Regions from separate parts of the Nocardia sp. NPDC004711 genome, predicted to be linked through region 1. Evidence: riboswitches for the same ligand, from Rfam matches in the RefSeq annotation. Region 1 holds a riboswitch; each other region holds the start of a gene.
What was found. Region 1 has a riboswitch for S-adenosylmethionine ahead of ACWEKS_RS20765 (rhodanese-like domain-containing protein). Riboswitches for the same ligand answer to the same signal wherever they lie in the genome.
Positions count from the first base shown of each region.

Region 2: another riboswitch for S-adenosylmethionine. It lies ahead of ACWEKS_RS09720 (aminotransferase class V-fold PLP-dependent enzyme); the one in region 1 lies ahead of ACWEKS_RS20765 (rhodanese-like domain-containing protein).
Region 3: another riboswitch for S-adenosylmethionine. It lies ahead of ACWEKS_RS23620 (ABC transporter substrate-binding protein); the one in region 1 lies ahead of ACWEKS_RS20765 (rhodanese-like domain-containing protein).
Region 4: another riboswitch for S-adenosylmethionine. It lies ahead of ACWEKS_RS02550 (bifunctional o-acetylhomoserine/o-acetylserine sulfhydrylase); the one in region 1 lies ahead of ACWEKS_RS20765 (rhodanese-like domain-containing protein).

Region 1 is NZ_JBSGCB010000019.1:76,594-80,879, forward strand. It holds gene ACWEKS_RS20755 (FAD-dependent oxidoreductase) at 1-1,154, opposite strand, end outside; gene ACWEKS_RS20760 (Rv0361 family membrane protein) at 1,442-1,888, shown strand; SAM riboswitch class IV at 1,951-2,066, shown strand; gene ACWEKS_RS20765 (rhodanese-like domain-containing protein) at 2,081-2,503, shown strand; gene ACWEKS_RS20770 (O-succinylhomoserine sulfhydrylase) at 2,538-3,752, shown strand; gene ACWEKS_RS20775 (type 1 glutamine amidotransferase family protein) at 3,898-4,286, shown strand, end outside.
Region 2 is NZ_JBSGCB010000008.1:67,112-71,397, forward strand. It holds gene ACWEKS_RS09705 (NADP-dependent oxidoreductase) at 1-179, opposite strand, end outside; partial or broken gene ACWEKS_RS09710 (class I SAM-dependent methyltransferase) at 510-701, shown strand; gene ACWEKS_RS09715 (class I SAM-dependent methyltransferase) at 724-1,257, shown strand; SAM riboswitch class IV at 1,322-1,435, shown strand; gene ACWEKS_RS09720 (aminotransferase class V-fold PLP-dependent enzyme) at 1,492-2,805, shown strand; gene ACWEKS_RS09725 (hypothetical protein) at 2,822-3,010, opposite strand; gene ACWEKS_RS09730 (DUF2752 domain-containing protein) at 3,029-3,481, opposite strand; gene ACWEKS_RS09735 (TetR family transcriptional regulator) at 3,655-4,284, opposite strand.
Region 3 is NZ_JBSGCB010000022.1:148,761-153,046, reverse strand. It holds gene ACWEKS_RS23640 (MarR family winged helix-turn-helix transcriptional regulator) at 1-80, shown strand, start outside; gene ACWEKS_RS23635 (GNAT family N-acetyltransferase) at 121-969, opposite strand; gene ACWEKS_RS23630 (HAD family hydrolase) at 1,239-1,877, shown strand; gene ACWEKS_RS23625 (SLOG cluster 4 domain-containing protein) at 1,930-2,412, opposite strand; SAM riboswitch class IV at 2,506-2,622, shown strand; gene ACWEKS_RS23620 (ABC transporter substrate-binding protein) at 2,786-3,946, shown strand; gene ACWEKS_RS23615 (ABC transporter permease) at 3,947-4,286, shown strand, end outside.
Region 4 is NZ_JBSGCB010000002.1:214,257-218,542, reverse strand. It holds gene ACWEKS_RS02560 (MFS transporter) at 1-286, opposite strand, end outside; gene ACWEKS_RS02555 (TetR/AcrR family transcriptional regulator) at 425-1,135, shown strand; SAM riboswitch class IV at 1,148-1,259, shown strand; gene ACWEKS_RS02550 (bifunctional o-acetylhomoserine/o-acetylserine sulfhydrylase) at 1,356-2,705, shown strand; gene metX (homoserine O-acetyltransferase MetX) at 2,747-3,865, shown strand; gene ACWEKS_RS02540 (hypothetical protein) at 4,045-4,206, shown strand.

The DNA of each region.
Region 1 (4,286 bases):
TTGGCGTCACCCTTGGTGTGGCCGATGAGGCCGACCGGGCCGCGCTTGATCCAGCCGGTCACGTAGGTAGCGGGCATGTAGCGAGCCGCGCCGTCGGCGTCCTCGTCGACGAGCACGCGCCCGGCCTCGTTGGGCACGGTGCCGGCCTGGTCGTCGAAGGGCAGCAGCGGGATGTTCTGCGACAGGTAGCCGACCGCGCGGTACACGGCCTGGATGTCCCAGTCCTTGAATTCGCCGGTGCCCTTGCAGTTTCCGGTGCCGTCGAGCTGGGTGCGCTCGGTGCGCAGGCCCACGACCTTGCCGTCGGCGCCGAGGATCTCCGACGGGTTCTCGAAGAAGTGCAGGAACAGCTTGTGCGGGCGGTCGCCGACATCGCGGATGGCCCACTGCTCCAACGTATTGCAGATCATGTCGACCTGCTTGGAGTGGCGGCGCGCGGCCTCGGAACCCTCGTCGTAGTCGATGTCCTCGGGGTCGACGATGACCTCGATGGTCGGGGAGTGGTCGAGTTCGCGCAGTTCGAGCGGGGTGAACTTGGCCTGGGCGGGCCCGCGGCGGCCGAAGACGTGGACCTCGAGGGCCTTGTTGTCCTGCAGGCCCTCGTAGACGTTCGGCGGGATCTCGGTGGGCAGCAGTTCGTCGCCGGTCTTGGCGAGCACGCGGGCCACGTCGAGGGCGACGTTGCCGACGCCGAGGACGGCGACCTTCTCCGCGTCCAGCGGCCAGGTGCGCGGCACGTCCGGGTGGCCGTCGTACCAGGACACGAAGTCGGCGGCGCCGTAGGAGCCGTCGAGGTCGATGCCCGGCACCTCGAGGGCGCGGTCGGCGTTGGCGCCGGTGGAGAAGATGACGGCGTCGTAGAACTGACGCAGGTCCTCGAGGGTGATGTCGACGCCGTAGTCGATATTGCCCAGCAGGCGGACCTGCGGCTTGTCGAGGACCTTGTGCAGGGCGGTGATGATGCCCTTGATGCGCGGGTGGTCGGGCGCGACGCCGTAGCGGATGAGGCCGAAGGGCGCGGGCATGCGCTCGTAGAGGTCGATGCTCACCTCGGCATCGGACTTCATCAAGGCATCGGCGGCGTAAATACCGGCCGGGCCTGCGCCCACGATCGCAATGCGTAGCGGGCGGGTCGCTGCACTCTGTTCGGTCATTCTTCCGCGCACCCTTTGGGTCGAAACTAACTTGTCGTCAAAACTCAGCCGTCGTTCTTAGCTTAGGCTAAGTTGACGCCCTGGCTTCGGTGACCGCCGTTGGCCCCCGACGCTGCAGCGTTGCTGCGTAGTCTTGCTATTCCCGCGCCTGGGGCGGAAATTCTGCTGATTCTATCGATGGCGCACGAGGCCCTTCACGCGCAGGGCCGTGAACTGTGGGAATGCCGAGGCCCGAACCGTGGGAACGCCGTGCCGGGCGCACGGCGGCGACCAGGCATGATCTACCCATGAGCGACGCCGAGGAGACAGCCGGGGAGACAGCGGTTCCGATCGATCAGAACGAGGCCCGCAGCATGTGGCCGTTCCTGGTCGCGGCGAGCGTCATCGCGGTCGTGATCCTGGGCATCGTGATCGCGACGCTGGTCTCGCCGGTTGAGAAGAATGTCACAGATTCCGATCGGCTCGCGGTGGCCGCGGGCAACTTCATCAAGTCCCGTAGCGAGACCGGCAAGTACGATCCGACCCTGTCCTGCAAGGGATTCGACGAGAATGCCTCGCCGCTCAAGGGCGCGGCCGCGACCGGGGCGACCGTCACGTTCGACAAGCTGGCCGACCCGGCCGTCGACGGCGAGAAGGCCACGGCGCAGGTCACTTTCACGGTCTCCGGCGCCCAGACCACCTCGACCTGGCACTTCACCCGGGAGAATTCCCGCTGGTTGGTCTGCAATTCCTGACAACGGCCGAAGTCGCGGCCGGGGTTTGACAGTGGGGCCGTTTTTTCGGCACTCTCAACCCAGGTCATGAGTACCAGCGTCAAGCCCCGGCTGGCTGGTCGGCAACCCTCCTCCGCGGCGGGGTGCTCCGGGTGACGACCTGGCCTCGCATCGGACAGCGGTGCGGCAAGTGCGGATTCACAGGAGGTACAAGTGAGCTACGCGGGTGACATCACGCCGAAGCAGGCGTGGGAACTGTTGCGGGACAACCCCGATGCGGTGCTGGTGGATGTGCGCACCGAAGCCGAGTGGCGGTTCGTCGGGGTGCCCGACACCAGCGGCATCGGCCGGCCGACCGCGCTGATCGAGTGGGTGGACGTCTCCGGCACGCCCAATGCCCGTTTCACCGATCAGCTGAAGCAGGCGCTCGGCGATCGCGGCCAGGACTCGGTCGCGCCGGTCATCTTCATCTGCCGCTCCGGACAGCGCTCCATCGGCGCGGCCACCGCCGCCACCACCCTCGGCATCGCCCCGGCCTTCAATGTGGTCGACGGCTTCGAGGGTGCGCTCGACGGTCAGGGGCATCGCGGCGGCACCGGCTGGCGGGCCGACGGCCTGCCCTGGCGTCAGTCATGAGTTTCGTGTCCGGCCGGATCGCAGGGAGGCAATCATGATCACCGGTGGTTCCTTCGACAAACCGCTCCCCGAGGGCGTCGGCCCCGCTACGCAGGCCGTGCGCGGCGGCACCCGGCGCTCGGGCTTCGACGAGACCTCCGAGGCGCTGTTCCTCAATTCGGGTTTCGTCTACGAGAGCGCCGAGGCGGCCGAGGCGTCCTTCACCGGCGATATCGAGCACTTCGTCTACTCCCGCTACGGCAACCCGACGGTCGCCATGTTCGAGGAGCGGCTGCGCCTGATCGACGGCGCGGAGGCCTGTTTCGCGACGGCCTCCGGCATGTCGGCGGTGTTCACCGCGCTGGGCGCGCTGCTCGCCGCGGGTGACCGCCTGGTGGCGGCACGCAGCCTGTTCGGCTCCTGCTTCGTGGTGGCCAACGAGATCCTGCCGCGCTGGGGCGTGGAGACCGTCTTCGTCGACGGCGAGGATCTGGACCAGTGGGAGCAGGCGCTGTCGGTGCCGACCCAGGCCGTCTTCTTCGAGACCCCCTCCAACCCCATGCAGACCCTCACCGATGTGCGCGCGGTCTCCGATCTCGCGCACGCGGCGGGCGCGAAGGTGGTGCTGGACAACGTCTTCGCCACCCCGCTGCTACAGCGCGGCTTCGACCTGGGCGCGGACATCACCGTGTACTCGGGCACCAAGCACATCGACGGGCAGGGCCGCGTCCTCGGCGGCGCGATCCTCGGACCGCAGGACTACATCGACGGCCCGGTGAAGAACCTGATGCGCCACACCGGTCCGGCGCTGAGCCCCTTCAATGCGTGGACGCTGCTCAAGGGTCTGGAGACCATGCCGCTGCGCCTGCGCCAGTCGGTGGACTCCGCGCTGAAGATCGCCGGGTTCCTGGAGACCCATCCCGCGGTGGCGTGGGTGAAGTACCCGTTCCTGTCCTCGCACCCGCAGTACGAGCTGGCCAAGCGTCAGATGTCCGGCGGCGGCACGGTGATCACCTTCGAGCTGAAGGCGTCGGAGAACGAGGCCAAGAAGCGCGCTTTCGAGGTGCTCAACCGCCTGCGCATCGTCGACATCTCCAACAACCTCGGCGATGCGAAGACGCTGATCACGCATCCGGCCACCACCACCCACCGGGCGATGGGCCCGGAAGGTCGTGCGGCCGTGGGGATCACCGATGGCGTGCTCCGCATCTCGATCGGACTCGAGGATGTGGAGGACCTGCTCAATGACCTGGACCAGGCGCTGAGCTGATCCGACGAGTATTCGAAAAGGGCCGGAACCCACTGGGTTCCGGCCCTTTTCGTGCTCAGGGGCCGACGGGGATTCGGAAGCAGCCCTTAGAGCCGTCGAGCCTTGTTTGACAGCATGCTGTCAAACATGACAGCATGCTGTCATGATGAAAACAGTCCACATGGCCGTGTACGACACCTTCTCGGACTGGGAGGTCGGGCATGCGACCGCACACATCAATCGCGAACTCTGGCACCGCGAGCCGGGAACCTGGCAGGTGAAGACGGTCGCCCTCGGCGCCGCGCCGATCACCTCGATGGGCGGCATGCGGGTCCTGCCCGATCTGGTCCTCGATGAGCTGAAGCCCGCCGACAGCGCCATGCTGATCCTGCCGGGACTCGAAACCGAGCAGCATCCCGAGACGCCGGCGGCCTTCGCGCGCAAGGCCCGGGAGTTTCTGGCGGCCGGGGTGCCGGTGGCGGCGATCTGCGGCGCGACGTTCGGGCTGGCGCAGGAGGGCCTGCTGGACGATCGGCGGCACACCAGCAATGACGC
Region 2 (4,286 bases), on a different contig from region 1:
CAGGTCGAGGGCCACTCCAACTCATCCCCGGTGAATCCCGACGCATGAACCTCGACGATGACATCGCCGTAGCTCGCGCCCGAGAGGCTCGCGAACCTCGCCGCATCCGGATCGGGCCGCTCCACCAACGTCATCCCGGCCGTTCCAGCGGCCCGGTCCGTCACCACGATCGCCTTCATGTGAATACCTCCCTGTATCCAGGCCGTGCGGCCACGTGGTCGGGAAGATCCGGAAGAACCGAACTTGCAGCAGACGCCCCGCGGCGCGACATCGTGCGAACTGCACATCACACGCGCGGGCGCAGCCCATGCTACCTGCGCCGATGGGCCTGCGGACGCGCTTGGAGCACCAGGTGGGGACGGCCGGAGGCCGGCCGCTCCATACTGCCCGGGAACCCGGTGAGATCCGGTTATCCCCAACCTGATTGGCACCCCTGCCCTCTGGAAGGCGGCTGCGAGTCACAACGGTCGCGCCGTTCGTCACACCGACCGGCGACGCTCCAGCATGTCGTGCGCAGCCTGCCCGCCGCGTGGCGGTCGATCGCGCGCCGACCCGCCGGGCGACGCCTACTGCGCTCGGGCATGAGCCGAGAGGGAGTCGGCGCCTGGGAGAGCCTCACCTGCCGCAAACGGTATTTCGACGATTGGACCGGAGCTGCGATCGCCCACGGCATCGAGGCGATCGTGGTACTCGGCGCGGGACTCGACACCAAGGCGTACCCGATTGGCGGCGCCCGCCGGACTTCCCGCCTTCGAAGTGGATCTGCCGATCAACATCGCCCAGAAGCGGAAGCGAATAGCATTGCCCGACAGCGTGACTCAGGTCTCGATCGACTTCGAAACCGATGACCTCGGCACCGCGCTGACCGAGCACGGCTACCGCACCGACGCGAGGACCCTCTCCCTCTGGGAGGGCGTCACGCAGTACCTGACCGAACCCGCTGTGCGCGACACCTTTTCAGCTCTCGCCGAGGCCCCCACCGGCAGCGAGCTCATCTTCAGCTACATCCGGCAGGACTTTCTGGACGGCACCAACCTCCAGGGCTGCGCCGCCACCTACCGCAGATTCGTGGCGCGGCAACGACTCTGGACCTTCGGTATGCTTCCGGACCAGGTCCCGGCACTGCTGGCCGACCACGGTTGGTGCGAGGTCGAGCAAGCGGGCGGACCGGAGTACACCGCGAGCTATCTCGACCCGATCGGGCGCGACGTCCGGGTGCCCGACCTGGAACGCTGCGGGGCGGCCCGCAAATCGTGACGGCGGCCGCCACGACCGGGCGGGGTTGACAAGCCCGCGAGCCGTCTGCCAGTCTCTGCAATCAGGTCATGAGTACCAGCGCGAAGCCCCGGCTTGCTGGTCGGCAACCCTCCTCCGCGGTGGGGTGCTCCGGGTGACGACCGGGCCGACGCCCGACCGGGCGCGGCAAGCGCGGACTCTCGATCGATTTCTCTTTTCCCGATCGCGCGTCCATGAATCCGACGGGATTTCGTGATGACTGCTTTCGCCGACCAGACCTGTGCCGCCCTCGCCGATGTCTCCGGCTGTGACCTGCGGGTCCCGCTGGTCCAGGGCGGGACGGCCGGCTACGCCAACTTCGACTACGCCGCCAGCGCACCCGCATTGCGGCAGGTCACCGACCGGGTCTCGGATCTGCTGCCCTACTACGCCAGCGTGCACCGCGGCGCGGGTTACGCCTCCCGGGTCTCCACCGACTGCTACGAGTCGGCCCGCGGTTCGGTCGCCCGCTTCCTGAACGCGGCCGAGGACCAGGTGGTGGTGTTCACCCGCAACACCACCGACTCACTGAACCTGCTCGCCGCCTGCGTGCCCGGCGACACCGTGGTGCTGGACGTCGAGCACCACGCCAACCTGCTGCCCTGGACCCGGCGCGGCCGCCGGGTGGTTCCGGTCGCGGATACCATCGAGGAGACCATCCAGCGGCTGGTCGCCGAGCTGTGCTCGAAACCCGCTGCGCTGCTGGCGGTTACGGGCGCCTCCAATGTGACCGGCGAACTGCTGCCGCTGGAGCGGCTGGCCTGGATCGCCCACCAGTGCGGCACCCGCATCCTGGTGGACGCCGCCCAGCTGGCCCCGCACCGCCGAATCGACCTGCGCACCACCGGCATCGACTACCTGGCCTTCTCCGGTCACAAGACCTATGCCCCGTTCGGCGCGGGCGTGCTGGCCGGCCGCCGGGACTGGCTGGACGCGGCCGAGCCCTACCTGGCCGGCGGCGGCGCGGTGCGCTCGGTGAGCACCGAGAGCGTCGAATGGGCTCCCGCCCCGCAGCGCCACGAGGCCGGTTCCCCGAACGTGCTGGGCGTCGCCGCCCTGGCCGCGGCCTGCGACACCCTCGCCGAGCTGGACGAGACCACCGTGCTCGAGCATGAGCAGTACCTCACCCATCGCCTGCGCTACGGCCTGAAAACCGTTCCGGGCGTGAACTTCCTGCGGATCTGGCGCGACAGCACCGACGCGGTCGGCATTGTCGCCTTCACCGTCGACGGCTTCGAGCCCGGCCAGGTGGCCGCCTACCTCTCCGCCGAGCACGGCATCGGGGTGCGCGACGGCCGCTTCTGCGCTCACCCGCTGCTGTCCCGCCTCGGTGTCGATGCCGCCCTGCGCGCCAGCATCGGCCTGGGCACCACCGCCGCCGACGTCGACCGCCTCGTCGAGGCCATCGCGACCCTGGTGGCGCACGGCCCGGCGTGGAATTACGCCCGCACCGAAGGACATTGGAACCCGGTCCCCGAGACCCGCCCCTTCGGCAGTTCGGCCGAGGGCGGGTCTGCCTGCGGTTTCTGAATCGGCCGGGAAACGGTCAGGGCACCATGTAGCGGGCCGCGAGCACCTCGACGAGTGGATCGTCGTCGGCCACCGCCTCGAGCGCATCGAGGTCGCCCAGGACCGAGAGCTGCCGGGTGTCCTCCTGATCGGGGTCCGGCGGCCCATCCTCCTCGAGCTGCCGTATCAGCTTCTGCCGCACGCGCTCCTTCAGCGAATCGCTCATACGCAGAGCATGCCCCGCCTAAACCGGTGCGATCCAACTACCCCACGGTGTGTTCCGCACAACCGTGAAGACCAGGAGAAATGCCAGGGCCACCCACACCGCGTACCTGGGCAGCACCTGCGGTAGTCGCGGCGGCACCGGATTGCCCCGCCACCCGCGCACCACCCAGGCGCCCCACCAGGCGATGAAGCCCAGTGTCAGCGGGAGCAGCAGCACATTGCTGTGGATGGCGTCGAGGATCCGGCCATCGGTGAGGTTGTGCAGCCCGCGCAACCCGCCGCAGCCGGGGCACCAGTATCCGGTCAGTTCGTAGAACGGGCACACCCCGTAGGCCCCCTGCACGTGCGGATCCCGGAAGTGCAGCAACGCCAGCCCGCCGGCCACCGCCCCACCGGCCAGCAGCGGTAACCCGACGCCGAGCCATCGCGGCCGGGCGGGCGTTTCCATGACTGCTGCTGCCGTGGTGTCCACGACCATCAACGGTAGCCCCACCACCACCGCCCTGCCAGGGCTACCCGCCGCCGTCCGGCGGTTACCAGCAGCCGCCGAACTACCCTCAGCCGCACCAGCGCTAGTCCACCGCGCTCGGTGTCCGAACGGCCCGTACCGGATTCGATCCGGGGCGGGCCGTTCGCGCTCCGGCGTCAGCGAATCGGCGCGCGCTCCACCACCGGCGCGGTCAGCACCCCCGCGAGCATGTCCACGATCTCCCCCCACGCCGTCACGTCCCCCGCGGCCACCCGCCCGGCCTCCACGGCCCGCTCGTGGTCGGCCAGCAAGGCGAACAGTACGGTCGGCAAGGCGCGTAACCGCCGCAGCCGCAACCGTTTCGGCAGGTCGGTGAGTTCCCGCTCCAGCTGCTGCATGATCACCCGCACCGAGGTGCGCCGCGCGGATTCCAGATTGGCCGCGTCGGTGACCGCCCGATGGGTGTGGATCTGTTCGAGGAACCGCGCATAGTGATTGATCCCGTGCCGGTCGCTCAGCTCGAGCATGGGAATGACCAGCGCCTCCAGTAGGTCGTGCACGCCGGTCGCACCCGTTCCGGCCTGTTCGGCCAGCAGTTCCAGCCGCCGCACCTCGAGGGTGGCGAGCCGGTGCTCGACCACGGCCTCGATGAGCCCGTCGCGGGAGCCGAAGTGGTACTGGATCGCCGAGTTGTTCCGCTGTCCCGCGGCTGCCGCGATATCGCGCAGCGGCACCGCCTGCCCACGCTCGGCGATCAGCTGCTCCGCCGCGAGAATGATGCGCTCGCGCGCTTCTGTCACTGCCATTC
Region 3 (4,286 bases), on a different contig from region 1:
ACGCCCAGCTCTTCGGCGACGACGGCGACCTGCTGCGCGAACACCTGAAACCGATTGCCGCGCACCGGCTGCCGGGCTGATCACGGCACGACCCGGCTGATCAGGGCACGACCGGGCCGATCAGGGCTTGACCAGGATCGCCCGCGTGTAGAGCAGCCCGAAGCCCAGCCGTTGCACATTCTGCTGGGACTTCGAGCCGGGCTGGGTGGTCACCACCGCGATATCGCAGCCCGCTGCCGTCGCCTCGGCGAGGCGCACCGACAGCAGCGACGACTGCACCCCGTGCCGCCGATGCGCGGGATCGGTTGCCGCGCCGGTCAGCTGGGCGACGCCCTGGGACATGCGCATGCTCGCCCCGCCGGCCACCCGCCCGTCACGCCGGGCCAGATATCGCCGTACCCCCGCCGCACCGGTGAGATCCCGCATGGCCCGGGCGATGACATCGGCCGGAAATTCCTCGTGCGACGCCACACCCTGGGTATCGGGATGCGCGAACCCCTCCGCGACCACTTCGAGCCAGCTGTCGAACTCGTCCTCGCCGCTGGGTTTCACGTCGACACCGTCGGCGATCACCGCGGCACGCGCGCCGCCGAGCTCCAGCCCGAGCACGTTCTCGAACGACACCAGCAGATAACCGCGCGCGGTGAGGAGTTCGCCGACACCCGGATCGCCGAGCTGCGAGACCTCGGCCTGTACCGGCGTCTTCCGTGCCGCGAACAACCGCTCGATCTCGTCGAGTTCCGACGGCTCGGGTATCCCCGCGAATCCGAGCCCGGCGACCTTGTTCAGCGGTGACCCGTCCTCGGCAAACGACGCCACCCCGCCCGCCACCGGCAGTACGAACCCCGCATCGACTCCCACCCGGTCCGCGGCCGCCGCACTGCCCTTCGCAATGAGCTCCGCTTCGACCCGCTCGATCCGCGCCGCCAGCTCCGTCCCACAGAAAAGCGTTCCCTGATCACTTGGCATGCGCCCGAGACTAATTCGGGTCGCAACGGACATGCCCGCGATTTTCCGTCCCGGGAGAGCCCGCTGCCCAGGTCGTCACGGAACGGCCTGCCGGATTCCATGAATGCCGTAGCCCGGGCGAGCGCGGGTGGTGCCGGTCTACTCAGCGCCCGGGCTGTACCGATCGGGTCGGCGCGGCCGGTGGGTGTCATGCACGGTCCCGAGTGGGTGCGACGGTGGTCGGCTGTGGCCGTGGTCGGGTGGGTGGACGTGGGTCGTAGGGTCTGGGGGTGAGTGTTGATCGTTCGGGTGCAGTCGCCGGTGGGCTGGTGGTCGGGTTCGACCTGGATATGACGCTGATCGATTCGCGGCCGGGGATTGCGGCGGTGTGGGATGCGGTGGCCGCCAGGACCGGGGTGGCGATCGATTCGGAGCTGGTGGTGTCGCGGCTCGGGCCGCCGCTGGCGCACGAGGCGGCGCAGTGGTTCCCGGAGCACGAGGTGCCGGGGATCGTCGCGATGTACCGGGAGTTGTATCCGGATCTGGCGGTGCACGCGGCGGAGCATCTGCCGGGGGTGGTCGACGCGCTGGCGGCGGTGCATCGGGCCGGTGGGCGGGTGCTGGTGATCACGGCGAAGAACGGGCCGCACGCGCAGTTGCATCTCGATCATCTCGGGCTGGCGGTCGACGAATTGGTCGGCGGGGCCTGGGCGGAGGAGAAGGGCGAGGTGCTGCGGGAGCGCGGGGCCTCGATCTATGTGGGGGATCATCTCGGCGATGTGCGGGCGGCCAAGGTGGCCGACGCGGTGTCGGTGGCGGTGACCACCGGGCCCTATGCGGCCGAGGAGCTGTCGGCCGCGGGCGCGGATGTGGTGCTCGGCGATCTGACCGAGTTCCCGCGCTGGCTGACCGCCCACCTCGCCGCGTAACCGGCCGACTCGCAACCGCTCTCGGCGCACCGGCCGCGCGCGGTGCGGGTGCTCACGGATAGATCGGCGGGGCGAGCGCGAGGGCCACGGCGTGCGAGGGGTCGAGGGCGGGGATCGAGGCGTCGACCGCGTGGCCGTCGGCATCGCGTACCTGCCAGCCGCGCAGTGATACGACCGGGATACCGCGGTGGTTCGCCAATGCCAGCTCGGACAGGGTGCCCCACGAGCCGCCGATGACGATGACCGCGTCGGCCGAGGCCACCAGGATCGTATTGCGGGCCTCACCCATATTCGTATAGATCGCCGCGGACAGGCCCGGGCAGACCGCGTCACGATCCGTGTCGGGACGGATGCCGAGGACGAGTCCGCCTGCGCCGGAAGCGCCCTCGGTGACCGCGGCCATCACGCCCGAACCGCCACCGCACAGCACGGTCGCACCCGCCGCGGCGAGCAGCCGGCCCACCTCGCGGGCGGCCGTGGACTCGGAGTCGGTGCAGGTGCTGGGGCCGCAGACGGCAATTTGCAGGGGTGGCAAGGGCTTTCCTCTCGTCGGTGCGGACGGGTCGTTGGCATCAGGGTGATTCGAATGGTGTCGGCGCGGGGTGGCCGCGGCTACCGTTCTGCCCACGGTCACGAGTATCAGCATGTTCGAGCCCCGGCTCGCTGATCGGCAACCCTCGCGCGGCGGTGGGGTGCCCCGGGTGACGACCAGGCGGCGTCCACGCGGACCCCGCAAGCGCTAGTCGAAGGAGCACAGGTCCATGTCTGGATGCCGCCCGGCCAACGGCTGAGGCCCGGCGCCCGAATTCCATGCGGGCGATTCTCTTTCCCGCACCGTACGCCTTCGGCGGTCGCGGTCGAGTCCCCATGCCCCGGCGCGGTGTCGGTGCACGAGTGCAGAGGTAGCAATGAGCAGGAACTGGTCCGGGTCGCGTGGATTCCGGGTGTTGGTGGGTGTGGCGGCGGCGACCGCGGCGGCGGGGCTGCTGTCGGCGTGCGGGAACGAGTCGTCGGACAGCAAGGCGGACACCGTGTACTTCGGGGTGTCGGGCCCGAAGACGGGCGGGTCGGCCGAGTACGGGCGGCTCTGGCAGCAGGGCTTCGACCTGGCCCTGGACGAGATCAATGCGGCGGGCGGGATCGACGGCAAGAAGGTCGCGCTGAAATGGGAGGATTCGCAGTCGGATCCGAAGCAGACGGTGCCGATCGCCACCAAGTTCGTGGGCGACAAGTCCATCATCGCCGAGCTCGGCGACTTCTCCTCGCCCGCCTCCATCGCGGCCTCGCCGGTGTACAACCGCGGCAAGCTGGTGCAGTACGGGTTCACCAACTCCTCGGTGGATTTCACCAAGGGCGGCGACTACTCCTGGAGCCCCTCCATCACGCTGGACGTGTACATGGAGCGCAATGCCGAGTGGGTGCGATCCAAGGCGAAGAAGGTCTCCGTCGTCTACCTCGAAACCGACTGGGGCAAGCAGGCTTTCAAATTCTTCGAGCAGTTCGCCAAGGAGAAGGGCATCGAGATCGCCTACTCCTCGGCCATCCTGCCGGATTCGCAGGACTTCCGGCCGGTGCTGATCAAGGGCCGCGACGCCAACCCGGACGCCTTCGTGCACCTCGGCTACGGCCCGGACGGCGCGCTGGTGGTCAAGCAGCTGCGTGATGTCGGGTTCACCGGGCAGCTCTTCGCCGGCCAGAACACCCCGCAGTTCATCGATCTGGCGGGTGCGGCGGCCGAGGGCGACATCGTGAACGGCGTCTTCACGCCGTCGGATCCGAGCCCCAAGATCCAGAGCTTCGTCACCAAGTTCCGGGCCAAGTTCAACACGGACCCCGGCGATTTCAACGTCTACGCCTACGACGCGCTGAACGTGCTGGTGAAGGCCGCCAAGACCGGCGGCGCCACTCGCGAGGGCGTGCTGAAGGGCCTGCGCGAGATCAAGGACTTCGACGGAATCGGGCTGGGCACCTTCGCCTTCGATCAGCAGACGCGACGGCCCACCGGCGTGAAGCCGATCGAGCTGGAACTGCGCAGCGGCAAATTCGTGCCGGTCGGAAGCGCCAAATAGATGTTCGACACGCTCATCGCGGGTCTGGTGCACGGCAATGCGTACGCGCTCATCGCCGTGGGCATCACCCTCATCTTCGGGGTCAGCAATGTCATCAACTTCGCGCACGGCTCGATCTTCGCGTTCGGTTCGGTGCTGGGCTGGTGGCTGATCGCCCAGCACGGCGTGCCCTGGTGGGCCGCGCTGATCGTGGTGGTGGCGGCGACGGCGCTGGTCGGCGTCGCCATCGACATCCTGGCGGTGCGGCCGCTGCGGCGGGCCCCGGCCATTGCCGCCCTGCTGGCGACGGTGGCGGTCGGGCTGATCATCGAGAACGTGGTCGCCCTGGTATTCGGACCCG
Region 4 (4,286 bases), on a different contig from region 1:
GGCCGATCAGGAACATGCGGCGGCGGCCCAGGTAGTCGGCGAGGCGGCCGCCGAGCAGCAGCAGGCCGCCGAAGATCAGCGTGTAGGCGGTGAGCACCCATTGCCGGTCGCCGTCGCTGATGCCCAGGTCACGCTGGGCGAACGGCATGGAGATGGTGACGATGGTGGCGTCCAGCACCACCATCAGCTGGGCCATGGCGAGTACGCCCAGGGCCCACCAGCGCGCGGCTCCGCGCTGGTCCGAGCTGTGTGATCGGTCTTCGAGTGTTTCTGTCGCGGCGGTCATGTCGTCTCCTCACGGACGGTCCGGGACACCCTCGACAATCTTGACCCTCAAGGCCAATTGACGTCAAGAGAAATTTGTCGTGCTGCGACATTTGGCATAATGGGACGTGAGAAGCGCCCGAACCCCTACCATGGAGGTATGTCGGAGTTGTCAACTCACCTCGGTGTGATCGCACGTCACCGGCCGGGCCTGCGTGAGCGGAAGAAGGAACAGACCCGGGCGCGGATCATCGACGTCGCCCTGCGGCTGTGCGACGCCCAGGGCTTCGACGCCACCACCGTGGAACAGATCGCCGACGAGGCCGACGTCTCGCCGCGCACCGTGAACCGGTACTTCGACAGCAAGGAAGACATCGTCATCGCGCCCATCGCCGACTGGGCGCGGGCACACGCGGACGCGCTGCGCGAGCAGCCGAGCACCGGCAACGAGCTGAAAGCGCTGCTGGACAGCTTCCTGTCCATTGTGGACCGCGTCGTCGACCACGACGAACCGCTGCCCTTCCGCTGGTTCCAGCAGATGCAGCGCATCATCCGGTCCACCGCCGCGGTGCGGGCGTGCAGCATGGCCGCCACCGAGAACAAGACCGAGCAGACCGCGCAGGTGCTGGCCGAACGCCTCGGCACCACCGTCGCGGATCTGCGAGTTCGGCTGCTGCTCGGCACCTTCCACGCCATCATGCGGGCCGGCACCGAATCGGACTCCGATTCCGGCTTCGCCGACGAGCGTCTGATCGAGTCACCGCGCAGCATGGCGGAGGCCGTGGTCGGCGCGTATCACGAATTCGTGCGCACCTGCGCGGGGCCCGCTGTGGCCAGCCCCACTTCCGAAACAGCGGCGTCCGCCCGCTAGAATCGCGCAACAGGTCAAGAGCATCAGCGTTAAGGCCCCGGCTTGCTGATCGGCAACCCTCCAGCTGCGGTGGGGTGCTCCGGGTGCAGACCCGGCGTTCGAAGGCCGAACGCAAGCGCAACTAGGAGGTCTACCGAAATGTGTTGTTGTCGAAGCCCATTCGCCTCTCGGTAACGTCAAACTTCCGCCATTCGGCGACCTTGTTTTTGGAGCAGAACACATGAGTGACTCGACCGCGCCCGCGGCCGTCTCGGCTGACGGCACCCTGGATCCGGCCGGCTGGTCCTTCGAGACCAAGCAGATTCACGCCGGACAGGCTCCCGATCCGGCCACCGGAGCCCGCGCCCTGCCCATCTACCAGACCACCTCCTACGCCTTCCGCGACACCGATCACGCCGCCGCGCTGTTCGGGCTCGCCGAGCCGGGCAATATCTACACCCGCATCATGAACCCCACCCAGGACGCGGTGGAGCAGCGCATCGCCGCGCTCGAGGGCGGTGTGGCCGCGCTGCTGCTGGCCTCCGGTCAGGCCGCGGAAACCTACGCGATCCTGAATCTGGCGCAGGCCGGCGACCACATCGTGGCCAGCCCGCACCTGTACGGCGGCACCTACAACCTGCTGCACTACTCGCTGCCCAAGCTGGGCATCGAGGTCAGCTTCGTCGAGGATCCGGACGATCTCGAGCAGTGGCGCACGGCCGTGCGGCCCAACACCAAGGCGTTCTACGGCGAGACCGTCGCCAATCCGAGCAGCTCGGTGCTCGACATCCCCGGCATCGCCGAGGTCGCGCACGCGGCGGGCGTGCCGCTGATCGTGGACAACACCGTCGCCACGCCGTACCTGATCCAGCCGCTGCGACTGGGCGCGGACATCGTCGTGCACTCGGCCACCAAATACCTGGGCGGGCACGGCTCCGCGGTCGCGGGCGTGATCGTGGACGGCGGCAACTTCGACTGGACCGTGCGGGACGCGGCGGGTGAGTCCCGCTTCCCGGGTTTCACCACCCCGGATCCCAGCTACCACGGCGCCGTGTTCGCCGATCTCGGCGCACCGGCCTACGCGCTCAAGGCGCGGGTGCAGTTGCTGCGCGATCTGGGTGCGGCGGTGTCGCCGTTCAACGCCTTCCTCATCGCGCAGGGCATCGAGACGCTGAGCCTGCGCGTCGAACGGCACGTGGCCAATGCCCAGGCCGTGGCCGAGTTCCTGACCGAGCAGCCCGGCGTCGAGAAGGTCTACTACGCAGGACTGCCCAGCTCCCCGTGGTTCGAGCGGGGCAAACAGCTGGCGCCCAAGGGTGTCGGCGCCATCGTCTCCTTCGAGCTGGCCGGCGGCGTGGACGCCGGCAAGAAGTTCGTGGAGGCGCTGGTGCTGCACAGCCATGTCGCTAACATCGGGGACGTGCGCTCGCTCGTCATCCATCCGGCCTCCACCACGCATTCCCAGCTGACGCCCGCCGAGCAACTGGCTTCCGGTGTCACACCTGGTCTGGTCCGGCTGGCCGTGGGTATCGAGGGGATCGGTGACATCCTGGCGGATCTGCGCGCCGGACTGACGGCGGCGGCAAATTGACCGTGAACATCGAATCGAACACGTCCCGGCACGCGGCGGAGCTGCTGCTGCCGCCGCCCGACGGGACGCTCGGCAGCATTGCCATCGGGGATGTCGAGCTCGAGACCGGAGCCGTCATTCCCGATGTCACGCTGGCTGTGCAGCGGTGGGGCGAACTATCGGCGAACGCGGACAACGTGGTGCTCGTGGAGCACGCGCTGACCGGTGATTCGCACGTGGTGGGCCCCGCCGACGTGCACCACGGCCAGGCCGGCTGGTGGGACGGCATCGTGGGCCCCGGCGCGCCGGTGGACACCCACGAGTGGTGCGTCATCGCCACCAATGTGCTCGGCGGATGTAAGGGCAGCACCGGGCCGTCCTCGCTGGCGGCGGACGGAAAGCCTTGGGGCGCACGATTTCCCGAGATCTCCATCCGCGATCAGGTGACCGCCGAGATCACGCTGTTCGACCTGCTCGGCATCGACCGCCTGGCCGCCGTGGTGGGCGGCTCCATGGGCGGCATGCGGGTGCTGGAATGGATGATCGCCCGGCCCGAACGGGTTGGGGCGGCCCTGGTGCTGGCGGTCGGCCCGCGCGGCACCGCCGACCAGATCGGCACCCAGACCACCCAGATCGCGGCCATCACGGCCGATCCGGACTGGCAGGGTGGCAACTACCACGGCACCGGGCGCGCCCCGATGACCGGCATGGGCGTCGCCCGGCGCATCGCGCACCTGACCTATCGCACCGAGTTCGAGCTCGACCACCGCTTCGAGAACCATGCCCAGGGCGACGAGGACCCGTGGGCGGGTGGGCGTTACGCGGTGGAGAGCTATCTGGAGTACCAGGCCGACAAGCTGATCTCGCGGTTCGACCCGGCCACCTACGTGCTGCTCACCGAGGCTATGAACCGCCACGACGTGGGCCGTGGCCGCGGCGGTGTCGTGGCGGCGCTGGGGTCCACGCCGGTGCCGTGCGTGGTCGGCGGGGTGGACTCGGATCGACTGTATCCGCTGCGTACCCAGCAGGAGCTGGCCGATCTGCTGCCGGGTTCCAAAGGGCTGGAGATCATCCGGTCCCGGGACGGTCACGACGGGTTCCTGACCGAGACCGAGGCGGTCGGCAAGCTCATGCTGGAGACGATGGACCTGGCCCGCGCCCAGCGCGAGTCGGACCGCTGAAACAACGCTGCCCGTCCGCTGCATCTCCGCTGCCTCACCGGAGGCGCGTTACCTCGCGTATCGTGTCCGTTTCACGCGAATTGCCGTGACGCGCTTCCGGTTTCGCGCACATGACACCTCCGTAACCGACGGCCCGGAATACGTGTGCGCAAGGCTCGGCACCCGTAATGTATTCAGGCATGACCGCCGCATTCGATGACATGGATCTACGCGATCTCGTCGATCTGCTCTCCGAGGACGAGCAGCGTGAACTTCGCCCGGCCATACTCCGTGTCCTGCACAGACTCCCGGACCAGGAAGTGTTGCGCCGTGAACTCGGCCGCCGCATAACCTCGGTCTAGCAATCCCCCAGCGCCGCGGGTTCGCGGCCACCCTCCGATCGAACATTCAGTGCCGCGACTCCGGTCGCGGCCCCGACCTC